Regions from separate parts of the Macrococcus equipercicus genome, predicted to be linked through region 1. Evidence: predicted binding sites of a transcription regulator. Region 1 holds the regulator's gene; the other holds the start of a gene.
What was found. The regulator Rex, encoded in region 1, represses fermentation and respiration genes when NADH is low (regulators of the CRP and FNR family bind a similar motif). The targets are predictions, from matches to a motif close to TTGTGAAATATTTCACAA.

Region 1 (3,426 bases):
GTCCCTGTCTGATCCAGCCGCTGTGCACCGATGACCGCAAAATAACTGCCGTTGTCGAACCATACTTTCGGGTCACGGAAGTGCTCTGTGTAACCTGTATGAGGCCCTTTAATGATCGGCTGTTCGCGCTTCACAAAATCTTGAGACGTGAGCACTGCCACCAGCTGATAAGGGATGCGTTCCCAGTCCGCAGTGCGATGATTACCGGTATACACAACGTGCAGCTGCTCATCTACAACAATAGCTGAGCCGCTGTAGACACCATGAGAATCAAACGTAGTATCAGGTGCGAGTGCAGCGCCGTGCGCTTTGAACGTGACTAAATCATGTGACGTCAAATGATACCAGTATTTAACGCCGTGCACGGCACCGAGCGGAAACCACTGATAGAACAAGTGATACTCGCCCTTATAATAAACAAAACCGTTCGGATCGTTCAGCAGACCGGTCGGCGGCTGAATATGGAAGTGCTGACGCCACGGCGCACGGTCCGTCTCATCAAGCAGCTTCAAATATTCTTCTTCCGGCACGTCGCTCAGTTTCCTGTAACGCATCTCTCTCGTCCATTCCATTTAATCCGCCTCTTTCCCTCTGCTGTACTGTTTACTTAATTTTAGCATGAAGACACAAAAAAACCATCCCGAGATTGAGATGGTTTAATCGTTATTGAGTTCATCCTGCAGTAACTGCTGCTCCGCCTTCAAATACTGACGGTAGCCGATTTTGCTGATCTGGATGCTGACTTCATACAGGACAATCATCGGCAGGACGAAGATCACATACGTCATGACGTCAGGCGGTGCGATAATCGCTGCTACAACCATGAGCGCAAAGTATGCATATTTCCGGTTCTTCTTTAAAATGACCGGCGTGATGATGCCGAGCCTTGTCAGGAATAACAGCAGTATCGGCAGCTGGAAGACGAAGCCGAAAGGAATAGTGAATTTCAGCAGCTCATTGAAATATTCCCTGACACCGATCAGCTGATTGACCCCCATATCGGCTGCCAGTCCAATCGTGAAGTGAATCATGTAAGGAAAGATAATAAGGTAGCTGAACGTCAGACCAATCAAAAACAAGATGATGCTGACTGGAATATAGCTCAATGTGACTTTCCGTTCCTTCGGATGCAGGCCGGGCGAGACAAAGGCCCATACTTGATAAAGAATGACCGGCGAAATAATAATGATGGCAATCAGCATAATCACCGTAATATAGATGGTCAAAGGATCGGTCACTTTGAAGTAGTGCAATGTGATTTCCGGCGGCAGGTCATCCTTCGTCAGAAACTTTGTGACGCGCTTACCAAAGAAGAAGCCGACCATTACACCACCGACAAGGAAGTAGGCGATGATCATCAGCCGCTTTCTCAGCTCTTCCAAATGCTCGATTATCGTTAAATCGTCTTTACTCATTCGAGGTATTTCCCTCCCCATAAAAAAAACGGCAACAAGCTGCCGTTTTCAACTTATTTACGAACGTCTTTATCGTCTTTATCGTCTTTATCGTGGTCTTTCATAATGCCGTCTGTCGCATCTTTGAATTCTTTCAGCGATGAACCCATCGCGCGTCCGAATTCCGGCAATTTCTTAGGACCAAATATGATCAAGGCAATGACACCAAGGAATACAAGAATCGCTGGTGAAGCAAATCCTAATGTAGTAATTAAGAACATGTTTCTTCCTCCTAATGATTTTTCATAAAGAATATTAAAGACTGTAATTCGATACCTAAATCAATGTGATGGACGTGTACGCCGCTCGGTACGGTCAAACGTTCTGGTGTAAAGTTTAATATACCTTTAATCCCTGATTTTGTCACACGATTTGCTAATGATTGTGCGGCAGTGCCGGGCACTGTCAATATGACAATCTGAATATCCTGCGCTTCGATTATCTGCTCGAAGCGCTCAATGTCCTGCACCTCAATTTTACCGATATGCTTTCCGATAACCGCGGGATCTGCATCAAATGCCGCTTCAATCTTCATCCGGTCACTGACCGTAAAGTTATAGTTCACTAAGGCAGTCCCAAGGTTACCGACCCCGATGATTGCCACCTTTGTTATCATATCCTGCTGCAGAGTCGTCTTAAAGAAATTGAGCAGATACGCTACATTGTAGCCGTACCCTTTCTTGCCGAGTTCTCCAAAATATGAGAAATCCCGTCTGATGGTCGCGGAGTCAATCTGCAGGCCTTCACTTAATTCTTTGGACGAGACGCGGTCGACATTGGAATTATACAATGTGTCCACGAATCGATAATAAAGCGGTAATCGTTTCAGGGTGGCTTTAGGAATTTTTATCTCTTCTTTCGACATCCCGATCACCCAGTTTCTAATGTATTGTGATATACTTCACAGCAATTTATTATACCATGTAATGCCCCTGTTTACTAAGTGAAAATTATGTGACACGCTTTCAGATTCCCACTCATCCGTTATTCATGTAAAATGGATGAGAGGTGGAAATCATGATTCTTTTACAGGCAAGTCAACTCACTAAATCATTTTCCGGCGACACATTGTTTGCCGATGTTAAATTTGAAATTAAATCTAACGACCGCGTGGCTATTGTCGGAAGAAACGGTGCCGGCAAAACAACATTGATGAAAATTCTGGCAGGCGTCGAAAGCTATGACAGCGGTCATCTCATGCTCGCCAAAAATATACGGATGGGCTACTTGACCCAGCAGATGACACTTGATGCTGACGGGACAGTTTATGACGCGATGATGAAGCCGTTTCTGCACTTAGTGGCCATGGAACGGAAACTTCAGGACATAGCCGCATATTTAAGTGATGAGAGCGACAAGGCGGACTCCGCCGAATATCAGGAGAAGCTCACTGACTATGAGAAGCTGCAGGCGGCTTTCGAAGCAGAGGACGGCTATAAATACGACCATAAAATCAAGACCGTCCTGACCGGTCTGAATTTCAGAGAAGAAGACTTCAATCAGAAGATTGATAACTTCTCAGGCGGCCAGAAGACGCGTCTTGCACTCGCTGAGATGCTGCTGCAGGAACCAGACCTTCTGCTGCTCGATGAACCGACGAACCATCTGGACATGGAGACAACGGCGTGGCTCGAAAACTACTTGCTCACTTATAAAGGCGCCATCATTCTGATTTCACATGACCGCTACTTTCTCGATAAAGTCGTCGGGACGGTCTATGATGTGGCACTTGGACGTGTCACAAAATATGTCGGCAACTATTCGCAGTTCATTATCGAACGCGATGCATTCTACGATAAGATGACTGCAGAATATGAGCGGCAGCAGGCAGAGATTGAACGTCTGGAGACATTCGTCCAGAAGAACATCACACGTGCGTCAACATCAGGGATGGCGAAGAGCCGCCGGAAAGTTCTGGAGAAGATGGTACGCATCGAAGCGCCGAAGCTCGATGACCATTCCGTCAACTTGA
Region 2 (3,426 bases), 480 kb from region 1:
GACTTTCGAGTACTATTCGCCTTCAATACAAAATAATTGTTCGCTTTTTTTAGAAAAAGTATATCCAATTAAACTTTAATAGTGCTATAATCTTTCTACATTCAAAAATTATAAAGGTGGAAATTATGAATCCCTATTTATTGCTTAACGTTTTAGGTATTTTTGTATTTATCCTTATTGCTTATCTGTTTTCAAGAGATAGAAAAAATGTTGACTGGAAATCAGTAGTTATTATGCTGCTTGTCAACTTGCTGCTTGCCTGGTTCTTCACTCAGTTTCCGTGGGGACGTATGGTGGTCAAAGGAGTAGCAGACGGTTTCAGCTGGATGCTTGAAGCAGCTTATGTCGGTGTCGGCATGCCGTTTGGCAGCTGGGTCGCTGACCGGATGAAAATGGACATGGCGGTAGCAGCGTTACTGCCGATTTTATTCATTGTCCCGCTGTTCGATATTTTAATGTATATCGGCGTGCTGCCGTTCATTATCAAGTGGTTCGGCTGGTTGATCGGTAAAATAACCGGACAGCCGAAGTTTGAATCGTTCTTCTCAGTAGAAATGATGGTATTAGGTAACACAGAAGCACTGGCTGTGTCACAGGCGCAGGTCCGTGAAATGAATGCAGCCCGCGTATTGACTATCGCTTTAATGTCTATGAGCTGTATTTCAGGGTCAATTGTCGGGGCGTATGTCACGATGGTACCTGGTGAACTCGTATTGACAGCGATTCCTTTGAACATTATTAACGCGATTATTATTACGACAATTCTTAATCCGATCAAATTGACACCGGAAGAAGATTACATTGTAGAAATTAAACAGGAAAAACGTCAGCCGTTCTTCTCATTTTTAGGAGATTCTGTACTTGGTGCAGGTAAATTGATTTTGATTATCATCGCATTTTTAATTGCTTTTGTAGCGCTTGCTCACTTCATTGATATGTTGTTGTCGCTGCTCGATCGTTTCACGCACGAAAAAGTACGTCTTGCGAATATTCTTGGCTTCTACATGGCACCGTTTGCGATGCTGTTAGGTTTACCTTGGAATGAAGCGCAAGTCGTAGGTGGTCATATGGCAACAAAGATCATCACTAATGAGTTCGTTGTTATGCTCGGCATTAAAGATTCATTGAAAACATTCTCGCCGCATATGACAGCTGTTCTTGTGACCTTCCTCATTTCTTTCGCTAACTTCTCAACAGTGGGGATGATTATCGGAACATTGAAAGGGATTGTCGATCAGAAGACGTCTGACTTTATCAGCAAATATGTACCGATGATGCTGCTCTCAGGTATTTTAGTATCATTGTTATCTGCTGCGTTTGTCGGCCTGTTCAGCTGGTAAATTTAAGAGATTTTAAAATAACTGATGTAATTTCGAATGGTAAGTGGTAAAATGTAACTGATAGAGAGATGAAAAAGGAGGCTTTTTCATGAAAACTCGAACGCTTAGAAATTTAAGACGTAAGTTACAACGTGCCCTGCTGCCGAAGAAAAATGTAGCCGCTGAGTAAAACTGGTTCTTTTAGAACCAGTTTTTTTTAATGACAAATATTTTTGTGAATATATTCACAAAAATATTGCTGTGCAGCAGAAAAAGTATTATAATAAATTTGTGAAAAAATTAACAAACTTTTAAGGGGTCGTTATAATGGAGACAATTAAAGGTAACAAAGTCGTTCTTGTCGGCAATGGTGCAGTCGGTTCAAGCTATGCATTCTCAGTATTAAACCAAGGGATTTGCGATGAGTTCGTCATTATCGATCTGAATAAAGAAAAAGCCCGTGGTGATGTGATGGACTTAAATCATGGCTTGTTATATGCGCCGAATCCGATGAACATTTACGCAGGAACATATGCTGATTGTCATGATGCTGCTATCGTTGTCTTATGTGCAGGAGCGGCACAGAAACCCGGCGAAACACGTCTGGATTTAGTCAGTAAAAACATGAAAATCTTCAAAGCTATCATCGATGAGATTATGGCTTCCGGCTTTGACGGGATATTTGTTGTCGCCACTAACCCGGTAGATATTCTGACGTATGCGACATGGAAATTCTCAGGTCTGCCACAGGAGCGGGTCATCGGTTCAGGAACGATTCTTGACACGGCGCGGTTCAGATATTTATTAAGTAAGGAATTTGATGTTGCTCCGTCAAGTGTTCATGCGAATATCATTGGTGAACACGGGGATTCAGAGCTTGCTGTCTGGAGCGGCGCGAATATCGCAGGGATCTCACTTAAGAAGATGCTGGAAGACTATCCGGAGAAAAAAGGGCGCATGGATGATATTTACATCAATGTCCGCAATGCAGCTTATGACATCATTAAAGCAAAAGGTGCAACTTACTACGGCGTCGCGATGGGATTAATGCGCATCACTAAAGCAATACTCGGCAATCAGGACGTTATTCTCACTGTTTCCGCAAAACTTGATGGCCAATACGGACATGAAGATGTTTATATCGGTGTGCCGGCAGTCATTAATAGAAATGGCATTAGACAAATCATAGAGTCTCCTTTATCTGTTGCTGAGCAGCAGCAATTTAATCGTTCTGTCGAGACATTGAAAGCTATTCAGGCGCCATTCTTTAACTGAAATTAAATAAGACTGACATCAAGGTGTTGGCTTTTAGCCGGCACCTTTTTTATAATGGAGAAGTCGAGCGCTTGTCTCAAGCGATTCGTTAGAATGAGAACTTACGTCAAGTGAACGAGAAAGAGGGAGACGATGAATATTTCATTTAAGACAGTCATGATTGTTCTATTAGGCTGTTTTCTATTTTCTGTAGGAGTTAATACATTTATCATTCCTGCCCATCTTGGTGAAGGCGGCGTGACCGGTCTGTCACTCGTGCTGTTATATGCATTTGGCTGGTCACCGGCCTGGACGACACTTGCGATGAACTTAGTGCTCTTGGCAGTCGGCTATAAATTTCTGTCGAAGCGTTCTATGGTACTGACTGTTATTGCCATTATGGCGCTTGCTGTATTTCTGAAACTGACAGAAAGCTGGCAGCTTCATCTGCATGAAGTGCTCGTCAGCACTGTGTTCGGTGGATTTATAGTCGGCATCGGCATCGGACTGATTGTTATCGTCGGCGGGACGACAGCCGGAACAACGATTCTTGCCCGCATCGCTCATAAATATTTGGACGTCAGCACATCTTACGCCCTATTGTTTTTTGACTTGATTGTTGTTGCGATTTCATTGACTGTGATTCCGGTCGAAAAAGCACTGTTAACTGCGCTCGGTCTTTATATCGGCACAAAAGCGATGGATTTCATGATCGAAGGTTTAAATCCTAAGAAGGCCATCACTATCATCTCGCAGAACCCTGAACCGATTGCAAAAATGCTTGATGAAGACATCGGACGAGGCGTGACTTTGCTGAACGGGAAAGGGTATTATACAAAGAGAGAGACCGATG

Region 2: the regulator Rex is predicted to act here: its motif matches at 1,553-1,570, upstream of KFV11_RS00930 (L-lactate dehydrogenase).

Annotation. Positions count from the first base shown of each region.
Region 1 is NZ_CP073809.1:1,836,219-1,839,644, forward strand. Features, by position in the region: gene KFV11_RS09735 (glycoside hydrolase family 32 protein) at 1-572, opposite strand, end outside; gene tatC (twin-arginine translocase subunit TatC) at 657-1,415, opposite strand; gene tatA (twin-arginine translocase TatA/TatE family subunit) at 1,469-1,675, opposite strand; gene KFV11_RS09750 (redox-sensing transcriptional repressor Rex) at 1,687-2,319, opposite strand; gene KFV11_RS09755 (ABC-F family ATP-binding cassette domain-containing protein) at 2,472-3,426, shown strand, end outside.
Region 2 is NZ_CP073809.1:178,124-181,549, forward strand. Features, by position in the region: gene KFV11_RS00925 (NupC/NupG family nucleoside CNT transporter) at 126-1,340, shown strand; gene KFV11_RS00930 (L-lactate dehydrogenase) at 1,647-2,594, shown strand; gene KFV11_RS00935 (YitT family protein) at 2,727-3,426, shown strand, end outside.